4 regions of the Pantoea sp. X-Soil-ISGK-259 genome follow, and region 3 is predicted to be linked to each of the others. Evidence: predicted binding sites of a transcription regulator. Region 3 holds the regulator's gene; each other region holds the start of a gene.
The links. Region 3 encodes PurR, which represses purine synthesis genes. Its sites were predicted from a motif close to CANGCAAACGTTTGCNTG; they were not measured.
Positions count from the first base shown of each region.

Region 1: the regulator PurR is predicted to act here: its motif matches at 2,394-2,411, upstream of tusA (sulfurtransferase TusA).
Region 2: the regulator PurR is predicted to act here: its motif matches at 2,051-2,068, upstream of purH (bifunctional phosphoribosylaminoimidazolecarboxamide formyltransferase/IMP cyclohydrolase).
Region 4: the regulator PurR is predicted to act here: its motif matches at 2,940-2,957, upstream of AC6I77_RS18945 (nucleobase:cation symporter-2 family protein).

Region 1 covers NZ_AP035986.1:3,757,903-3,763,043, reverse strand. The annotation lists gene iolE (myo-inosose-2 dehydratase) at 1-672, shown strand, start outside; gene AC6I77_RS17960 (DcrB family lipoprotein) at 722-1,276, opposite strand; gene AC6I77_RS17955 (7-cyano-7-deazaguanine/7-aminomethyl-7-deazaguanine transporter) at 1,599-2,264, opposite strand; gene tusA (sulfurtransferase TusA) at 2,469-2,720, shown strand; gene AC6I77_RS17945 (zinc/cadmium/mercury/lead-transporting ATPase) at 2,774-5,059, opposite strand.
Region 2 covers NZ_AP035986.1:249,600-254,740, reverse strand. The annotation lists rRNA gene AC6I77_RS01145 (16S ribosomal RNA) at 40-1,582, opposite strand; gene purH (bifunctional phosphoribosylaminoimidazolecarboxamide formyltransferase/IMP cyclohydrolase) at 2,215-3,804, shown strand; gene purD (phosphoribosylamine--glycine ligase) at 3,824-5,104, shown strand; gene AC6I77_RS01130 (DUF1481 domain-containing protein) at 5,137-5,141, opposite strand, start outside.
Region 3 covers NZ_AP035986.1:1,763,726-1,768,866, forward strand. The annotation lists gene punC (purine nucleoside transporter PunC) at 1-1,071, opposite strand, end outside; gene punR (DNA-binding transcriptional activator PunR) at 1,179-2,084, shown strand; gene purR (HTH-type transcriptional repressor PurR) at 2,081-3,106, opposite strand; gene cydH (cytochrome bd-I oxidase subunit CydH) at 3,388-3,477, shown strand; gene AC6I77_RS08220 (C40 family peptidase) at 3,521-4,330, opposite strand; gene AC6I77_RS08225 (Grx4 family monothiol glutaredoxin) at 4,695-5,030, shown strand; gene rnt (ribonuclease T) at 5,074-5,141, opposite strand, start outside.
Region 4 covers NZ_AP035986.1:3,972,333-3,977,473, reverse strand. The annotation lists gene AC6I77_RS18950 (AsmA family protein) at 1-1,396, opposite strand, end outside; gene AC6I77_RS18945 (nucleobase:cation symporter-2 family protein) at 1,515-2,888, opposite strand; gene recG (ATP-dependent DNA helicase RecG) at 2,993-5,071, opposite strand; gene trmH (tRNA (guanosine(18)-2'-O)-methyltransferase TrmH) at 5,068-5,141, opposite strand, start outside.

The sequences.
Region 1 (5,141 bases), 2.0 Mb from region 3:
TTTTTCGCCAACGGTGACAAAGAGAAAACCATCGAACAGTTCATCGAGCACATGAACTTCCTGCATGCGATGGGCGCACGGGTAATTGGCTGTTCTGAGCAGAGTAAAAGTATTCAGGGCACCGGGCTTGCGGTGTTTGAAGAGAAAGCGATTTTCAGCGATGAAGAGTGGCAGTTAACGGCAGAAGGCTACAACGAACTCGCCCGCATCGCAGCGGATAAAGGGATGCGCGTGACGCTGCATCACCACATGGGCACTGGCATTCAGACCACGGAAGAGATTGACCGGTTTATGGCGATGACTGACGAGCAGGTGGGTTTGCTCTATGACACTGGCCACGTTTACTACTCCGAAGGCTCTCAGCAGAAGATGCTGGCGGTACTGGAAAAATATCTGCCGCGCATCTTCCACGTTCATCTCAAGGATGTGCGTGATGAGGTGGTCGCTGAGGTGCGGGAGAATCATCTCTCATTCCTGGAAGGCGTGAAAAAGGGCACCTTTACCGTGCCTGGCGATGGCGTGATCGACTTCAAACCGGTGTTTAAAATTCTGGATGATTACGGCTACAAAGGCTGGATGGTGGTGGAAGCGGAGCAGGATCCGGCGCTGGCCAATCCTTTTGAATATGCCGTGAAAGCGCGGAAATATATCCGGGAAAATACAGGTTTATAATCTGCTCTGAATAAAGGCTGGCTTCCCCGTGGGAAGCCAGCCTTTTGTTTTACTTCAGCGTAATGCTTTTCACAATGTTGTCTGCATCGCTCTGCGCCTGCTGCTGATTATCGCCTGGCAGCGTAATCTGCAGTGTCACCAGCTTGCCATCGACTTTAGCCAGCACCACGGAAGACCATGAGGTCTGATTGTTGGCAGAAATCACCGTATCCAGCTGCTGTGCGGGCTGATCTTTCAGCGTCACAGATTTGTTCGACACCACCTGCAGCTGCGGGTCGCGGTTACGCTGCTGCTGTTCCATGCGCTTCGACAGCACATCCAGCCCATCACTGGTCGGGTCGCCGGCAATCACAATAATGGCGCGGGCACCGGTTTCATCTGCGTAAACGTGCATGTTCGTAGTCTGCGAACCCAGTTTACCGCTTTTATCTGACATGCCTGGTGGCAGTGAGAAGCTCAGTTTGCCATCCATCAGCGTGACAGTCTGTGCCGACTGACTGGCGCTGACGCCGTTGTCATTCGCCGCTTCATCTTTCTTCTGGTCACAGGCGGCTAAGCCCAATACCAGTAAACCCATTCCTACATATTTCACCAGATTGCGCATCAGAATCCCTTTTTAAGTTTCCAGTCAGGCAGTAATACAACAGGAATCAGGCTGCAAACGCAACCTGATGATTGTCAGAAGATCTTAGCGGGTAATGGCGGAAATGGTATGGGCTCTTAGCGCCTGGCCAATCAGACTATTTTTTTGTCATTCTGAACCTGGGCAGTGCTCACACAGGCTGCTTTAGCAACCTGAACGCCCGTCAGGGCGGCCCTGAAGGGGCGAGCGCAGCGAGTAATCCTCACGAACTACGTGTACTACGGATTGTTCCGCGCTGTCCGTGTCCAGACTGCCTGCAACAATAACGTCTGATAAACCCGGCTCAGCCGAAATTGACCTGGCGGGCGGTCTGGCGTTCCGCCAGACGCTTCAGCGCGGCGTTGAGGAGTACGCCGTAGGCGGGCAGGAAGAAGACCATGCAGATAAGCACTTTGAAGCTGTAATCCACCAGTGCAATCTCAACCCAGTGCTGCGCCATAAAGGCATCAGGACTTTTGTAGAAGGCGATGAAGAAGAAGGCCAGCGTATCGCTGATATTTCCCAGGAACATGGCACAGCCGGGTGCTATCCACCACTGTGGCAGACGACGCAGACGGTTGAATACATGAACGTCGAGGATCTGACCCAGCGCGTAAGCCATGAAGCTGGCGCAGGCGATACGGGCAACAAAGAGATTCATGACTTCCAGTGCCTGCCAGCCCTGCCATTCACCCTGATAAAACAGTGCCGAAACGCCGTAAGAGATAAACAGCGCCGGGATCATCACAGCCAGAATAATGCGTCGGGCCAGCGGTGCGCCAAAAATACGCACGGTGAGATCGGTCGCCAGGAAGATAAAGGGAAAGCTGAATGCACCCCAGGTGGTGTGGAAGCCAAAGACAGAAATTGGCAACTGAACCAGATAGTTACTTGATGTGATCACCAGCAGGTGAAACAGCGACAACCAGAAAAGCGCATGCATGCGCTGACGTGAAGAAAATGCGAGCATATTCAACCTTTTTAATGTTGGGGTGAGGGAACCCATTGCGGGACGCCGTTCGGGCAGCGCCTGGCAGTTTTATGAGCAAAAAGCGGCGGCATCTTACCGCGTTGTGCTTTTTATGCAATGGTTAATTTTAACGCAATCGTTATCGCCTTGCTTCACCGCCAGCACGCGCTAGAATAGGCGCCCTTTTGCTGAACTGAGTTGATTATGAGCGATGCTTTTTCCTCTGCCGATCATCAGCTGGATGCCCGTGGCCTGCGTTGCCCGGAGCCGGTGATGATGGTGCGCAAAACCGTACGCGGCCTGCAGGATGGCGAGACGTTGCTGATTATCGCCGACGATCCGGCGACGACGCGCGACATTCCCGGCTTCTGCCGCTTTATGGAACATGGCCTGCTGGCGCAGCAGACCGACACGCTGCCTTATCAATTTCTGATTCGTAAAGGCATGGCGGGTTAACGACAGCCGTTCGGGCCGTCGTTAACTTTACTCATCGATCAGAAGCCTCACACTCAGGCGCGACGACGCAGTAACCGCAAGGCGTTGGCAGTGACCAGCGCGGTCGCACCGGAATCTGCCAGCACCGCCAGCCACAGTCCGGTCAGGCCCATCAGGGTAGTGACCAGGAAAATCGCCTTCAGACCCAGCGCAATACCGATATTCTGGCGGATGATGCGCCGTGTCCGGCGTGCCAGCGCAATCATCGGGGCCAGATTGCTGAGCTGATTTCGCGTCAGGGCCGCATCGGCCGCTTCCAGCGCGACATCAGTGCCGCTACCCATGGCAATGCCCAGCGTCGCCGCTTTCATCGCCGGGGCGTCGTTAATACCATCTCCGACCATCGCCAGCGGCTGCTGCTGACTCAGTTCACGGATGGCCGCCACCTTATCGGCGGGCAGCAGGCTGGCGCGATAATCGATATCGAGCTGGCGGGCAATGGTTGCTGCGGCGCGAGGATTGTCACCCGTCAGCATCAGGCTCTCAATGCCCAGCTTTTTCAGCGCCTTTAACGCCTCCACGGCGTCGTCGCGCAGTTGATCGCGCAGGGCCAGCGCACCCAGCGCTTCGCCATCGCGCATCAGCACTACCAGCGTTTCACCTTCGGCTTCCTGTTGCGCTATCTGCGCATTTTGCTTCGGCGTCAGACCGGGAGCATGGCCTGGCGTCAGCAGCTGAATCTGCTGGCCTGAGACCTGCGCACGGATACCACGTCCGGCCTGCACCTGCTGATCCTGTGCGTCAGGAATCACCAGCTCACGCGCCTGCGCGGCCGCCACGATGGCGCTGGCCAGTGGATGGGTCGCACCCTGTTCCGCAGCGGCGCTCAGCGCCAGCATCTCTGATTCGCTGGCCTCGCCAAATCGCAGGATCTGCGTCAGTTGTGGCTTGCCCAGCGTCAGTGTGCCGGTTTTATCAAACGCCATTCTGCGCAGCGAACTCAGCCGCTCCAGCGCCGCACCGCCTTTAATCAGCGCGCCCTGTCGCGCCGCCGCCGCCAGCCCGGAGGTAATCGCGGCGGGCGTGGAGATCACCAGCGCACAGGGGCAGCCAATCAGCAGCAGCGTCAGACCTTTGTAGATCCACGGCTGCCAGTCGCCTGCGAAAAGCAGGGGCGGCACCACCATCACCAGCAGCGACAGCAGCATCACCAGTGGCGTATAGATGCGACTGAACTGATCGATAAAGCGTTCTACCGGCGCACGGTGCGTTTCCGCCTCCTCAATCAGCTGCAGGATACGGTCAATCGCGCTTTCACCCGGCTTCGACACCACTTCCAGCATTACCTGCCGATCCACGCTGGTGGCGCCGGCGAGAATCTTTTCGCCGCTGGCCCGCGTGACCGGTAATGATTCTCCGGTCAGCGCGCTCTCATCGAAACTGGCAAGCGGGCTGATTAAACGGCCGTCGACCGGCAGGCGGCTGCCCGCCGCGACTTCAATCACATCGCCGGGTTGCAGCGCCGCCAGCGGTACTTCACGACGTTTGCCCTGTTCAAGGCGAATAGCCGACTCAGGCCGCAAGGCCATCAGGCTGGTGACGCCGCTGCGCGCCCTGGAAGCGGCATAGCTTTCCAGCTGTTCGCCCAGTTGAAACAGCACCAGCACCATCGCGGCTTCAGCGTGCGCGCCAATAATCAGCGCACCGGCTGACGCCAGTGTCATTAATGTCTCAATGGTAAAAGGCGATCCGCTGCGAATGCGCTGCCATGCACCGCGTGCGACCGGGATCAGGCCGACCAGCGTGGTCAGCACAAACAGCCGATCGCCCCAGGCGGGTGCGAACTGGCTGACGACGCTGCTGACGAGTACCAGCAATGCCAGCAAAATCAGCATCCGGTTCTGTTGCCAGCCCGGAGTGGCTGCCGTGGCGGGTGACGAGGCTGATGGAATGGCGAGCTGAAAACCGGCTTTTTTCACCGCCTGTTCAACGGCGTTTTGCACATCCTGATCGGCGTTGACGACCAGCTTTTCGCTGCTGAACAGCACGCGGGCGTCGGTCACGCCTTTTACCTGACGGACGGCGGTTTCAATGGTGCGGGCGCAGCTCGGGCAATCCATCCCGCTGACCTGCCAGCTAAAGGGCCAGGAGCCTCGCCGGTCACTTTCCTCAGCGGCGTCGGCGTCATTGCCAGGGCTGCTGTTACTGTCACAGCAACAGCCCGCTGTATCCGCCGTTACGGGTGTAGCAGCATGAATAGAAAGGGAGAGGGGACGGGCCTGACGAACCTGGCACAGCGGTTTCGCTGCGGCGTGGCTGGCACGCGGTTTGCCGCAGCCACAGGCGTGATGTTGATGCATATGACCTCCAGAGTGTAAAAAAAAAGCGGGATGAGCAACCCGGCTCATCCCGCTATCCTACACTCTGGAGTGAACTCCAGAG
Region 2 (5,141 bases), 1.5 Mb from region 3:
ACAATCTGTGTGGACACTGCGCGGGAAGGTATCTTCAGGTAAGGAGGTGATCCAACCGCAGGTTCCCCTACGGTTACCTTGTTACGACTTCACCCCAGTCATGAATCACAAAGTGGTAAGCGCCCTCCCGAAGGTTAAGCTACCTACTTCTTTTGCAACCCACTCCCATGGTGTGACGGGCGGTGTGTACAAGGCCCGGGAACGTATTCACCGTGGCATTCTGATCCACGATTACTAGCGATTCCGACTTCACGGAGTCGAGTTGCAGACTCCGATCCGGACTACGACGCACTTTGTGAGGTCCGCTTGCTCTCGCGAGGTCGCTTCTCTTTGTATGCGCCATTGTAGCACGTGTGTAGCCCTACTCGTAAGGGCCATGATGACTTGACGTCATCCCCACCTTCCTCCGGTTTATCACCGGCAGTCTCCTTTGAGTTCCCGCCATCACGCGCTGGCAACAAAGGATAAGGGTTGCGCTCGTTGCGGGACTTAACCCAACATTTCACAACACGAGCTGACGACAGCCATGCAGCACCTGTCTCAGAGTTCCCGAAGGCACCAATCCATCTCTGGAAAGTTCTCTGGATGTCAAGAGTAGGTAAGGTTCTTCGCGTTGCATCGAATTAAACCACATGCTCCACCGCTTGTGCGGGCCCCCGTCAATTCATTTGAGTTTTAACCTTGCGGCCGTACTCCCCAGGCGGTCGACTTAACGCGTTAGCTCCGGAAGCCACTCCTCAAGGGAACAACCACCAAGTCGACATCGTTTACGGCGTGGACTACCAGGGTATCTAATCCTGTTTGCTCCCCACGCTTTCGCACCTGAGCGTCAGTCTTTGTCCAGGGGGCCGCCTTCGCCACCGGTATTCCTCCAGATCTCTACGCATTTCACCGCTACACCTGGAATTCTACCCCCCTCTACAAGACTCAAGCCTGCCAGTTTCAAATGCAGTTCCCAGGTTAAGCCCGGGGATTTCACATCTGACTTAACAGACCGCCTGCGTGCGCTTTACGCCCAGTAATTCCGATTAACGCTTGCACCCTCCGTATTACCGCGGCTGCTGGCACGGAGTTAGCCGGTGCTTCTTCTGCGGGTAACGTCAATCGATGCGGTTATTAACCACATCGCCTTCCTCCCCGCTGAAAGTACTTTACAACCCGAAGGCCTTCTTCATACACGCGGCATGGCTGCATCAGGCTTGCGCCCATTGTGCAATATTCCCCACTGCTGCCTCCCGTAGGAGTCTGGACCGTGTCTCAGTTCCAGTGTGGCTGGTCATCCTCTCAGACCAGCTAGGGATCGTCGCCTAGGTGGGCCATTACCCCGCCTACTAGCTAATCCCATCTGGGTTCATCCGATAGTGAGAGGCCCGAAGGTCCCCCTCTTTGGTCTTGCGACGTTATGCGGTATTAGCCACCGTTTCCAGTGGTTATCCCCCTCTATCGGGCAGATCCCCAGACATTACTCACCCGTCCGCCACTCGTCACCCAAGGAGCAAGCTCCTCTGTGCTACCGTCCGACTTGCATGTGTTAGGCCTGCCGCCAGCGTTCAATCTGAGCCATGATCAAACTCTTCAATTTAAGTTTGATTTGCTTAAACAAGTTAAGCGGTGCTCATCTGTAAAACGTCATAATGAATTTCATTATGTGTTCACTCGTGAGGCTTTGATATTTTGTTGCGTCCGGAGACGCTGATATCAATCCTGCGAGTGCCCACACAGATTGTCTGATAAATTGTTAAAGAGCAGTGCGAACAGTGCGTTAGCGTCCTGTCGCGAGGTGGCGTATATTACGCTTTCCTCCTGCAGAGTCAACCTCTATTTCAGAAGTTTTTCTCCGGCGGCGCAGTCTCCTGTGCCTCTCAACCCGCTTCCCGTTGCCGGTGTTCCGTGTTGATGGATGCGCATTATAGGGAGTTGTCGGAGAGTCGCAACCCATAAATTGCATAAAAGAGAGCGTTCGCTGCATTCCACAGCAAAAGCCGCTGTTATACGCAGTTACACACAATGTTATCCACACAGAGCGGGCTATATGAATTTAGGCGAGCATCGCGCAAACGTTTTCGCTACAATGCCGGGCAATATTCCGGACACCCCTTTTCGGGGCGTTACCTGAGGTTTTTGATCTTTTCTTCCTATATAGAAGAGAAAACCGCTATGAAGCCTGACGTAACGCTCTTATATACGCGAAACAAAGCCAAGGGATAAACCACCATGCAACAACCTCGTCCTGTACGCCGCGCATTGCTCAGTGTCTCTGACAAAGCCGGTATCCTCGAATTTGCTCAGGCGCTCTCAAGTCGCGGTGTCGAGCTGCTCTCCACAGGTGGAACAGCTCGCCTTCTGGCGGATGCGGGTCTGGCTGTCACTGAAGTCTCTGACTACACCGGCTTCCCGGAAATGATGGATGGACGCGTCAAAACCCTGCATCCGAAAGTGCATGGCGGCATTTTAGGTCGTCGCGGCCAGGATGATGCCATCATGGCGCAGCACGACATCAGCCCAATCGACATGGTGGTCGTTAACCTCTATCCCTTTGCACAGACTGTCGCCCGTGAAGGATGTTCACTGGAAGATGCAGTGGAAAATATCGACATCGGTGGCCCGACCATGGTGCGCTCTGCTGCAAAGAACCATAAAGATGTCGCCATTGTGGTCAGCAGCGGCGACTACGATGCCATCATTGCTGAAATGGACGCTCATGAGAACGCACTGACGCTTGAGACCCGTTTCGATCTGGCAATCAAAGCCTTCGAACACACCGCCGCTTATGACAGCATGATCGCTAACTACTTCGGCACCCTGGTACCCGCCTATCACGGTGAACGCAATCAGCCCGCTGGCCGTTTCCCGCGTACCCTGAATCTGAACTTCATTAAGAAGCAGGACATGCGTTACGGCGAAAACAGCCATCAGGATGCAGCCTTCTATATAGAAGAGAATATCAGTGAAGCCTCAGTGGCCACTGCGCAGCAGGTTCAGGGCAAGGCACTCTCCTATAACAATATTGCTGACACCGATGCTGCACTCGAGTGTGTCAAAGAGTTCAGTGAACCCGCCTGCGTCATCGTCAAGCATGCAAACCCTTGTGGTGTCGCAACCGGTGATGATCTGCTGGCAGCCTATGAGCGGGCTTATCAGACCGACCCAACTTCCGCGTTCGGCGGCATCATCGCCTTTAACCGCGAGCTGGATGAAGCGACGGCTCAGGCGATTATCAGCCGCCAGTTTGTTGAGGTGATCATCGCACCCGCCGTTTCCGAAGCCGCGCTGAAAATTACCGCGGCTAAACAGAATGTCCGTGTGCTGATCTGTGGTCAGTGGCAAAACCGTACTGCCGCACTGGATTTCAAACGCGTCAATGGTGGCCTGCTGGTCCAGGATCGCGATCTCGGTATGGTGGATGCCAGCCAGTTGCGCGTGGTCAGCAAACGCCAGCCAACCGGGCAGGAGCTGCGTGATGCGCTGTTCTGCTGGAAAGTGGCGAAGTTTGTTAAGTCCAATGCCATTGTTTATGCGCGCGACAACATGACAATTGGTATAGGTGCCGGGCAGATGAGCCGCGTCTACTCCGCTAAAATTGCAGGTATCAAAGCAGCCGATGAAGGTCTGGAAGTAAAAGGATCCGCCATGGCGTCAGATGCTTTCTTCCCGTTCCGTGATGGAATTGATGCTGCAGCGGCGTCCGGCGTGAGCTGTGTTATCCAGCCTGGCGGCTCCATCCGTGATGAAGAAGTGATTGCGGCGGCTGATGAGCACGGCATTGCCATGATCTTCACCGACATGCGCCACTTCCGCCATTAATTGTTCTGGAGAGTAACAGATGAAAATTTTAGTAATCGGTAATGGCGGACGTGAACATGCTCTGGCCTGGAAAGCGGCTCAGTCGCCGTTAGCGGAAACGGTGTTTGTCGCGCCGGGTAACGCGGGCACCGCATTAGAGCCTGCGCTTCAGAATATTGCGATCAGTGCGACAGATGTTCCCGCCCTGCTGGAATTTGCCCAGCGCGAAAAGATCGATCTGACGATTGTCGGACCTGAAGCGCCGCTGGTGATCGGCGTGGTCGATGCGTTCCGTAAGGCAGGCCTCGCTATCTTCGGTCCGACTCAGGCCGCTGCACAGCTGGAAGGTTCTAAAGCCTTCACCAAAGATTTCCTGTCACGTCATCAGATCCCGAGTGCCGAATACCAGAACTTCACCGAGGTTGAGCCCGCTCTCGCATATCTGCGCGAGAAAGGCGCGCCAATCGTTATAAAAGCCGACGGCCTGGCCGCAGGTAAAGGCGTGATTGTCGCGATGACGCTGCAGGAAGCGGAGGATGCGGTTCAGGATATGCTGGCCGGTAATGCCTTTGGTGATGCCGGACACCGCATTGTGATTGAAGAGTTTCTGGAGGGCGAAGAAGCCAGCTTCATCGTGATGGTGGACGGCGAGCATGTGCTGCCCATGGCCACCAGCCAGGATCACAAGCGTGTGGGTGATGGCGACACCGGTCCCAACACGGGCGGCATGGGTGCCTACTCCCCGGCGCCGGTGGTTACCGATGAGATCCACCAGCGCGTGATGGATCAGGTGATCTGGCCGACCGTGCGTGGCATGGCCGCTGAAGGCAACGTCTACACCGGTTTTCTTTATGCGGGCCTGATGATCGATCATACCGGACAGCCGAAAGTGATCGAATTCAACTGCCGCTTTGGCGATCCGGAGACGCAGCCGATCATGCTGCGCCTGCAGTCGGATCTGGTCGATCTTTGCCGGGCTGCCTGTGACGGTAAGCTGGATCAGAAAACGTCACAATGGGATCCACGACCTGCGCTGGGTGTGGTACTGGCAGCAGGCGGTTATCCGGGTGATTATGCGCAGGGCGACCAGATTCATGGTCTGCCACTGGAGGAAGTGGCTGACGGTAAGGTATTCCACGCCGGAACACGTCTGGAAGAAGATCGGGTGCTGACCAACGGTGGCCGCGTGCTGTGTGTCACCGCGCTGGGCGACGACGTAGCAGCCGCACAAAAGCGGGCTTACGAGCTGACAAAGCCGATCTCATGGCAGGGTAGCTTCTGTCGCCGCGACATTGGCTACCGCGCCATTAATCGTAAATAAGCACAGGGGGCACAGCGTGCCCCCTTTTCACTTCACA
Region 3 (5,141 bases):
CTGAGTTAATCCGGCTGATACCGCCAGGCTTGCGGCGAAGCACAGACCTAACTGCAGTGTGTTCTGCAATGCGGCCGCTTTGCCGGTAGCATTCGGGAAGGGCATTAATGCACTGGAGACCACAATCGGATAGATCGCGCCGTTCGCCAGCGCCATGCCGCAGAATGGAACCATCAGGCTAACCAGCGTGCTGTTGCCGGCAAGCGCAACAGCAAACAGCGCCAGAATGCTCAGGCTATAGATACCCAGTAACCATGGCAGCAACTGTGAACCGTTAAAGCGGTTGAGCAGGGCGCGACAGCCGAAGCCACCTATCAAAAAGGCGAGGGTCTGTGGCACATAACTCAGGCCGATGTCGGCAGGCGAGAGACCTAAATCTGCCAGAATAAACGGCGAACCCGTCAGCCAGGCAAAGAAGCTGGCAGAACAGGCTGAGTAGATCAGCACGTTGCCGCTATAAACCCGCGATTTGAGCAGGGTAAAGAAACCCGGCTGTGCCTTTTTTTCACCTGCGACTTTGCGAACAGTGGGCAGACGCAGCGTGGTCAGAATCAGCGCTACCGCAATCAGGGTCAGCACCAGGAAGATTGAACGCCAGTGGAAATGACCAATCAGCCAGGCGCCCAGCAACGGGGCCAGTGCCGGAGAGAGTGCAACCAGCGGCATAATGGTGGCGAAAACTTTGTTGGCACGTGCGGCAGGGTAGCGATCCACGACCAGTGCCTGCCAGCTAACGGCAGCAGCACAGACGCCAATCGCCTGAACAAAACGTAGCGCCAGCATCAGATAGATATCATTGACCCACAGCATGCCTGCACAACCGATCCCAAACATGGCCAGCCCGGTCAGCAGCACAGGTTTACGGCCAATGCGATCGGAAAGGGGTCCCCAGAAGAGCTGACCCACAGCGAAGCCTCCCAGAAAAAGACTCATACTGGCGCTGATCAGGCCGGGTGAGGTGTTAAACGTTTGCTGCATCGCGCCGAAGGCGGGCAGGTACATATCGGTGGCTAAAAAGCCGAGCATGCTCAGCAGGGCAAGGTAAGGCATAAATCCTTTATTCGACAACATCTCATTCTCATTTTTGCAGGATAAACGCGGCAGAGTGTAAAAGGTGCGTTTGCTGCTGTGAAACGGTAATATTTGCCGCTTGCTGTTAAAAATTTTGAAGGCAGATTATGTGGTCAGAATATGCATTAGAAGTGGTTGACGCAGTCGCCCGTGGCGGCAGCTTTAGCGCTGCTGCGCAGGAGTTACATCGGGTGCCCTCTGCCATCAGTTACACGGTGCGGCAGCTGGAGAGTTGGCTGGCGGTGCCGCTGTTTGAGCGTCAGCACCGTGAAGTGGTACTGACTCCGGCAGGCGAGCATTTTGTCCGTGAAGGGCGCAGCGTCATCAAAAAAATGCTAGCCACACGACGACAGTGTCAGCAGCTGGCCAACGGCTGGCGCGGTCAGCTCAGCATCGCGGTTGACCGTATCGCTAAACCTCAGCGCACCCGGCAACTGGTTAAAGATTTCTATCGCCATTTCCCCGACATGGAGCTGATCATCAGTTATGAAGTTTTTAACGGCGTCTGGGATGCGCTGGCCGATGGCCGGGTAGAAGTGGCCATTGGGGCCACCCAGGCGATTCCGGTGGGCGGACGTTTTGCGTTTCGCGATATGGGCACACTCAACTGGCGCTGCGTGGTCGCGCCCGATCATCCCCTGACGCAGGCGAGCCAGATCGATGACGACACGCTGCGTAGCTGGCCGTCACTGGTGCTGGAAGATACTTCACGCGCACTGCCGCGCCGAATGACATGGACGCTGGATAACCAGCGCAGGCTGGTGGTGCCGGAATGGCAAACCGGGCTGGAGTGCGTGCAGGCGGGATTGTGTGTGGCGATGGTGCCCGGTCATCTTGCCAGGCCACTGCTCGACAGCGGCGATCTGGTTGAACTGACTCTGCCGGTGGCGTTTCCGGACAGTCCCTGCTGTGTCAGCTGGGCTGAGGATCGCGCATCACCGGCGACTGGCTGGTTGCTCAGCTACCTGGGTGATGCGCAAACGCTTAATCAGGAGTGGTTAAGCGAGGATTAACGGCGATAGTCGCGGAATGGACCGTCGGCCACCGAGCGGCGCTCAATCAGCGTAGGGTGTACTTCAATCGTCTGTGACACTTCACGCTTACTGGTGATGCGGTCCAGCAGCATATCCAGCGCTTTTTCACCTAACTGAGCTTTAGGCTGATGCACGGTGGTCAGGGCCGGTGCGAAATAGCGGGCGTTGCGCACATTATCATAACCGATCACCGAAATATCCTGCGGTACGCGCAAACCCATTTCGTCGGCGGCGCAAATTGCACCCATTGCCATGATATCACCACCGCAGAACACCGCCGTCGGGCGCTGTTTCTGTGACAGGATCTGCTGCATCGCCTGATAGCCCGACTCCGGCTCAAAGTCACCCTGGACAATCCACTCGGCGCGCGGCTGAATGCTGGCTTCTTCCAGCGCCTTCAGGAAACCGGCATGACGTCCGCCACCGGTATTACGCTCCATCTGACCGGGGATAGCACCAATGTCGCGGTGACCGCGTTCAATCAGATAGCGTCCTGCCAGATAGCCGCCCTGGAACGCGTTATCCAGAACCGTGTCGGTGAAGTCGGCGCGCGATTCGCCCCAGTCCATTACCACCATCGGGATGTTACGGTTCTCTTCCAGCATCTGCAGCAGGTCGTCTGGATATTCTGAGCACATCACCAGCAGACCATCGACACGCTTCTGCGCCATCATGCTGAGATAGGCGCGCTGTTTTTGCAGATCGTTATGCGAATTCCCCAGAATCAGCGTATAGCCTTTGTCAAAACAGTGATTCTCAATCGCTTCAATAATCTCTGCGAAATAGGGGGCTTCGCTGGAGGTCGCCAGCAGGCCCAGCGTTCTGGTGTGATTCACTTTCAGGCTGCGCGCCACGGCGCTTGGCGAATAGTGCAGTTCTTTTATCGCCTGCCAGACCGCGTTACGCGTCTCTTCTGCGACAAAGCGGGTTTTATTGATGACGTGCGAAACCGTCGTCGTTGAGACGCCAGCGCGTTTCGCCACATCTTTAATTGTTGCCATGAAAATCGGACTCCAGTGCTTATCTAACTCTATGATAAGCGTAGTGTTAAACGTTTGCGTCTGCTCAGGGTTTTTTCCGCAAAAATGCCGCGTTTTTGGCCGGTTTACAGGCCGCTGGCGGAAATAAAACGCCTGAAAACCGGCGCAAACGGAATCAGGATTGCGCGCGTTGCGCAACAAAGGCGGGATTCTAACAAGGCTGAACGGATAAAACGAGATTTTTACCGGGCCCTGTGGGAAAATGCGATATCCCCACAAATTGTGTGACTAAGGAGCAAACAATGAGTACCGATCTTAAACTGGCTTTAATGACGACTGCGGGCTGTCTGCTGATGATTGTAGCCTTTAGTTTTACCGCCATTCTGCACTAAAAAAAAGCCGGGAATCTCCCGGCTTTTTACGACTGTTTTCTGGTTAGCGTATGGTTTTCGGCGTCATCACACGACGGGCACCAATGTAATGACGCTGCCAGTAATCTTCCCCTAATGCGCTAATCTGAATGTCTTTTCCGGTACGCGGTGACTGGATAAACTTGCCATCTCCCAGGTACACGCCAACGTGATCCGCTGTACCGCGACCATTAATACGGAAGAAGACCAGATCGCCTTTCTCCAGCGACTCACGCTTGATGGGTGCGGCGTCACGCAGGTGATACATCTCATTAGCGGTACGCGGAATCTTAAACTTCACCAGATCTTTATAGGCGTACCAGACCAGGCCGCTGCAATCGAAGCCGGTATGCGGCGAAGTGCCGCCCCACTGGTAGGGTTTACCCAGCTGGCCCATCAGTTTGGTCATCGCGGTTTCGCGAGCCTTCTGATAACGCTGACGGTGGGATTTGCTCATTTTAATCGTGCCCGGCTCGCTGGTGGTGACCTCAGCGGTTTTTAGCAGGCGCTGATGGCCATAGCGTTTCTTCTCTTTGTTCTTTTGCTGGCTTTTGCTTATACGGGCGGTTTTAAGCGAGGTCTTCTTAGCAGGCGTCTGTTTGGCAGTGAGTTCGACTTTTTTCTGTTTTTTCGTTTTAAGTTTTTGAACAGGGCTGAGGCGAGTCTTTTTCGTCACCGTTTTTACCTGGCGACGTTTGCGGCGTTCATCGTCGCGCGCACTCTTTTTTTCTGCTTTATGCGTACTGACGTTCACCGGCGTGTGCGGCGAAGCAGCAGCGACGTTGAAAAACAGTTGCGCAATGGCCAGCATGAAAAGCGTAATGATTAAACGCATAGTCCGTTGATTAGTTAAGTTGTCAGGGCCACTACGCACCGCGACAAAGTTGAGATTAATCTGATCCAGGATCAGGGCCCAGGCCATTCTAGTCCAGTTCGTTTAAAAACTGTAATGCCTTTTAATATTAATCTGTGCAACCCACGTAATCGCGCTGAAAATGAACATTTTCAGCGTCTTATATCAGCGAAATTATTACGAATTATTAAACTGTTACCCGCTGTTAATAATCAGAGGGTCGTGCATCCCGCTGCAGGACTTAACAATGATGGCGGTATAATCGGTAGCGGACAAAATCTCGTTTTCAGTCACGCTGCGAAGTCGCTACAATAAACAAACACGAAGTCACGATTTAAGGAAGGCAATTATGAGTACTGTAGAAAAAATTCAGCGCCAGATCGCAGAAAATCCGATCCTGCTGTACATGAAAGGTTCCCCGAAACTGCCTAGCTGCGGTTTCTCTGCACAGGCGGTACAGGCGCTGTCAGCCTGTGGTGAGCGTTTTGCTTACGTGGATATTCTGCAGAACCCGGACATTCGTGCCGAGATGCCGAAATTCGCTAACTGGCCAACCTTCCCGCAGCTGTGGGTTGATGGCGAGCTGGTCGGTGGCTGCGACATCATCGTTGAGATGTTGCAGCGTGGTGAACTGCAGACGCTGATCAAAGAGACTGCAGAAAAATTTAAAGAAGCAGAATAAAAAAAGGCCGACATCACGTCGGCCTTTTCCATTGCAGCCTCCCTTATGCGGATGCACTGGCTTCTGCATCGCCTTCCGCGAAAGGCAGTGGCCAGCCGCCTAAGCGTTTCC
Region 4 (5,141 bases), 2.2 Mb from region 3:
TCAGTTCAGTAACCTGAATCTGCTGCGGGTCAGCACTTAGCGCAATCGACGGATGACGCAGATCGGTGCGGTTAAAGGTCGATTCTGCCGCGTTCAGGCTGAGCTTACCCGACCAGATCCCCCACTGATGCTGCTGAGCCAGCAGCAGGTTTTCGCCAGCGCCATCCAGTGAAGTCAGCTGGAAGGGAAACGCCGGATTAATATCGATAATCAGGTTACGGTTAGAGGTGAAACGCGTTACCTCTACACTCTCCAGCCACGCGGGCAGTGTCGCCTGCCAGCGGTCACGCCAGTCCTGCGGCAGCGTGTATTCCAGTCCGGCAACGGCCAGATTTTTCAGCGTCAGGCGCTTATTGCTGCGCGACCAGTCACCGTCAGCCCGAATCACCCCGTTCGCCCAGCGTGAACTGAATTGTGTCAGCGCCACACCCTGCGGTGAGAAATCCAGGTTAAGGATAGGGTCATTAAGCTCGAATCCACCGTCGATAAAATTGCTGGCATTCAGCGCCAGTGAACCGTCGTTACTCTGCCAGTCATCTCCCTGCCAGTTAACGTTTCTCAGCGTCAGATCCAGATCTGTCACCGCCCAGTCAGGCCCCTGCAGACGGGCATCGGTCATGTCGAGGCGGGTAATGGCAATTGACGGAACAACCTGCAGGGTATGCAGGAAATCTTTCAGGCTGCTGGTAGTCTGCAGACGGATGTCGTTCAGTCGCAGCTGATTAATTTTCCAGTTGCCCTGGGCATCGCGCTCACCGTTACCGGTCATGGAGCCACGCGCCAGGTCGGCACCAATATTGTCAAAGCGCATCCGACCCTGGGAAACACTGCCCTGAATCAGGACGTTTTCACCCGGCACATTATTCAGCGTCATGCTGCCTGCGCTCATCTGGAAGCGGGCATCGCGACCCAGCATATCCAGCCCCGTGGGCTTCCACGGCAGGATGCCGCCATTAACCTGCTGAGCAAACAGCGGTAATGCGCTCTTGGGACTGTCGATACGCATATTATTGAGTTGCAGGCGATCGGCCTGAATCGGCAGCGTGCTGCCCTGCGCCAGATTAGCCAGATTCACTTCCCCATCGCGCAGCTCAAGGCTGCTGAAATGCAGCGGATCGCTGAACTGAATCAGCGCCAGGCCGAGATCAACCCGTTTCGCGACCAGCACCGCAGGCTGACCATCGTGACCAAAGCTGAAGTCATCCAGAATGATATGAGAGGGAGAAGAGAAATTGTGTTCAATTTTACTCAGGGAGAGATGCCATTCGGTTTTGTCGCTCACCCAACGGCTAAACCAGCCTGCACCCCACTGTGTCTGCAGCAGTACATAGATCACGACCAGGGTAAAAAGCAGCAGTAAAAGTAAGGTGAGGAAAAACTTTCCAATAAATTTCATAGCATCCTTCCCGAGTTAAATCCGGTGAGAGGTTGTTATGCCTGAATTACCGTTACAGCTCAACAGCCTGGATGTAAATCCGAATAATTAGCAGGCAGGCCGAAGCCTGCCTGTGGCCTTACTTCTCTGGCGGAAAAATCAGGTTGAGCACGATTGCGGTAATACCGCCTGCGGCAATGCCGGAAGAGAGCAGCGTTTTCAGCCAGTCGGGGGCAAACTGCAGGATCAGTGGCTGCTGAGACACGCCCAGACCCACCGCCAGCGACAGCGCGATAATCATGATGGCGCGACGATTAAGCGGCTCGCGTGACACGATGCGAACACCTGAGGCGGCAATGGTGCCGAACATCACAATGGTTGCGCCGCCGAGTACCGGCTCAGGGATCATCTGCACCAGACCGCTGACCGCCGGGAACAGCCCCAGCACGATCAGCATCAGTGCGACAACAAAGCCCACGTAGCGGCTGGCCACGCCGGTCAACTGAATCACACCGTTGTTCTGACCGAAGCAGGAGTTAGGGAAAGTGTTAAACAGCGCGGAGACAAAGGAGTTGAGGCCATTCGCCAGCACACCGCCTTTCAGGCGCTTCATATAGAGCGGGCCGCTGACCGGCTGTTCCGACACATCCGAGGTGGCTGTGATATCGCCGATGGTCTCCAGGGAGGTCACCATAAACACCAGCATCAGCGGGATGAGCAGATTCCAGTCGAAGCCCAGCCCGTAATAGAGCGGGGTCGGCACCACGATCAGCGGCTGATCAGCAGGGATGCCCGCTGCCGGCAGCATGCCCATCGCCCAGGCCAGCAGATAGCCCACGGCCATCGCAATCACCAGGGAGGCGACGCGCAAATAGGGGTTTTTCTGCCGGTTAAGCAGCACGATCACCAGTAGCACGGCACCGGCCAGCATCAGATTCTTTGGTGCGCCAAAGGTATGGTCACTCATCGCGCTAAAACCACCGCCAATCGAAGTCAGTCCTACCTGAATCAGCGACAGCCCAATAATCATCACCACGATACCGGAAACCAGCGGCGTGATAATCCGGCGAGCCAGATGCAATACGCGTGACAGCACCATTTCGGTACAGGAGGCCACCATCAGCGTGCCAAATAGCGCCGCCATCATGGTGGGCACGTCAGCGCCGCCATTCTTAAGCGCCATCCCGCCCATGATCAAAGGCGTCACAAAGTTAAAGCTGGTTCCCTGAATCGACAGCAGACCCGAACCCACCGGTCCCCAGGTTTTGATTTGCAGCAGCGATGCCACACCTGAAGCAAACAACGACATGCTGATAACGTGCCGGGTATCTTCTGCGGGCAGGCCCAGCGCCTGACAGATCAGTATGGCGGGCGTGATGACCGCGACAAACATCGCCAGCAGATGCTGACCAGCGGCAAACAGCGTTTGCGGCAGAGGTGGACGATCTTCAAGACGATAAATCAGTTCGCTTTGCGTGGCGGAAGGCTGGTCTGGCTGAGGATTGGTGGACATCTTCTGTTCTTCCCAAAAAATAATGTGGCGATTGTAATCATCCGCCGGGCAAAAGCAATCGTTTGCCCTGCGTGGATATAAAAGCCGACTTGAAGGGGTCTCATTCAGACGTTGGTAAAACGGGTGTTCTCTGGCAGCCAGCGTTCAATCAGGGCGCTGGCCTGCTCGGGATAGTGCTGGTGGATGTGGCGCGCCACACGCTGAACTTCGGGCACCATCGCTGCATCGCGCAGCAGGTCGGCCACTTTAAATTCGGCGTTGCCGGTCTGACGTGTGCCCAGCAGTTCACCCGGTCCGCGAATCTCCAGATCGAACTGGGCAATAACAAAGCCGTCATTACTGTCGCGTAGTACCTGTAAACGCTTCTGCGCCGTCTTGCTCAGCGGCGCTTTATAGAGCAGTACGCAGTGTGATGCCACGGCACCACGACCCACACGGCCTCGCAACTGATGCAGCTGTGCCAGCCCTAACCGCTCAGGGTTTTCGATAATCATCAGGCTGGCATTCGGCACGTCCACGCCGACCTCAATGACGGTCGTCGCTACCAGCAGCTGGAGTTCATTCGCTTTAAACGCCTGCATGACCGCCTGTTTTTCAGCGGGTTTCATGCGGCCATGCACCAGTCCGATATTTAAGTCGGGCAGCGCGGTTTTCAGGGATTCCCAGCTGGCTTCTGCCGCCTGTGCTTCCAGCAGCTCTGACTCTTCAACCAGCGTGCAGACCCAGTAGGCCTGACGTCCCTCCCGGCAGGCATGCTCAACCCGCGCCACAATCTCCTCGCGTCGCGTATCGGGGATGGCCACGGTGGTCACCGGAGTACGTCCCGGCGGCAGTTCGTCGATGGTTGAGGTATCGAGATCGGCATACGCGGTCATCGCCAGGGTGCGCGGTATCGGTGTGGCGGTCATGATCAGCTGATGCGGATGGAAACCCTGCTCCTCACCTTTTTCCCACAAGGCCAGTCGCTGGTGAACGCCGAAGCGGTGCTGCTCATCAATAATGACCAGCGCCAGACCATTGAACTGCACCTGCTCCTGAAACAGAGCGTGTGTGCCCACGACCATTGCCACCTGACCGCTGGCTATCGCCTCCTGCTGTGCCTGGCGGGCTTTGCCTTTCTGTTTTCCGGCCAGCCAGCCGACTTCAATCCCCAGCGGCGCAAACCACTGGCGGAAGTTACTGGCGTGCTGTTCAGCCAGCAGTTCGGTCGGTGCCATCAGCGCAACCTGCTTGCCATGGGCGATAACGTTCAGCGCAGAGAGCGCAGCCACCAGTGTCTTACCCGAGCCGACGTCGCCCTGCACCAGCCGCATCATCGGGAAATCATTGGCCAGATCTTTCTCTATCTCCGCCACCACGCGCTTTTGCGCATTGGTCGGCGAGAAAGGCAGCGCGGCCAGCAGCTGGTCACTGAGATTGTGTCGCGGCGGCATCGGTAACGCGTAATAGCGCTGAGCGCCTGCGCGCACTGCCAGCATGCTGAGATTATGCGCCAGCAGCTCTTCAAGAATTAATCTGCGTTGTGCCGGATGACGGCCACTTTCCAGCTCGCTGAGCCGGAGATCGGGCGGCGGACGATGCAGTGTGCGCAGCGCATCTGGCAGGCTGATTAAGCCGCCGCTTAACTCTTTCGGCAACAGCTCGGCAATCGGGCAGCTTTCCAGCAGCGTCAGTGCCTGGTCAGTGAGATTACGCAGCGTGGCCTGTCGAATGCCTTCGGTCGTGGGATAAACCGGTGTTAAGGTCTCTTCCAGCGTCACATTGCTCTGCTCGCCCTGGATGCGGTACTCGGGATGAATAATCTCAGCGCCGCGCTGACCGCGCTTAATTTCACCATAAGCGGTAACACGCCGTCCCGGCGACAGATTGTTCTTCATCCCGGCATTAAAATTGAAGAAGCGCATTGTCAGCACGCCACTGCCATCGCTGATCTGACACACCATCATCCGGCGACGACCAAAAGTGATATCTGTGTGCAGCACTTCGCCTTCGACTGTGGCCCAGATACCGGGAAGCAGATCATTGATAGCATAGAGTTGGGTGCGGTCTTCGTAGCGCAGCGGAAGATGAAGCAGGAGATCCTGAACGGTGTGCAGGTCAATTTTGGCCAGTTTTGCTGCCTGGCTGGCACCGACGCCGGTCAGTGTACTGAGCGGAATGGCATCCAGCAGACGGCCTTTCATCGTCTTTTACCGGTCGTCTGCATGGTTGCCCACCAGCTGGGATCGGCGTCGACTTCGCCCTGCGCATTGA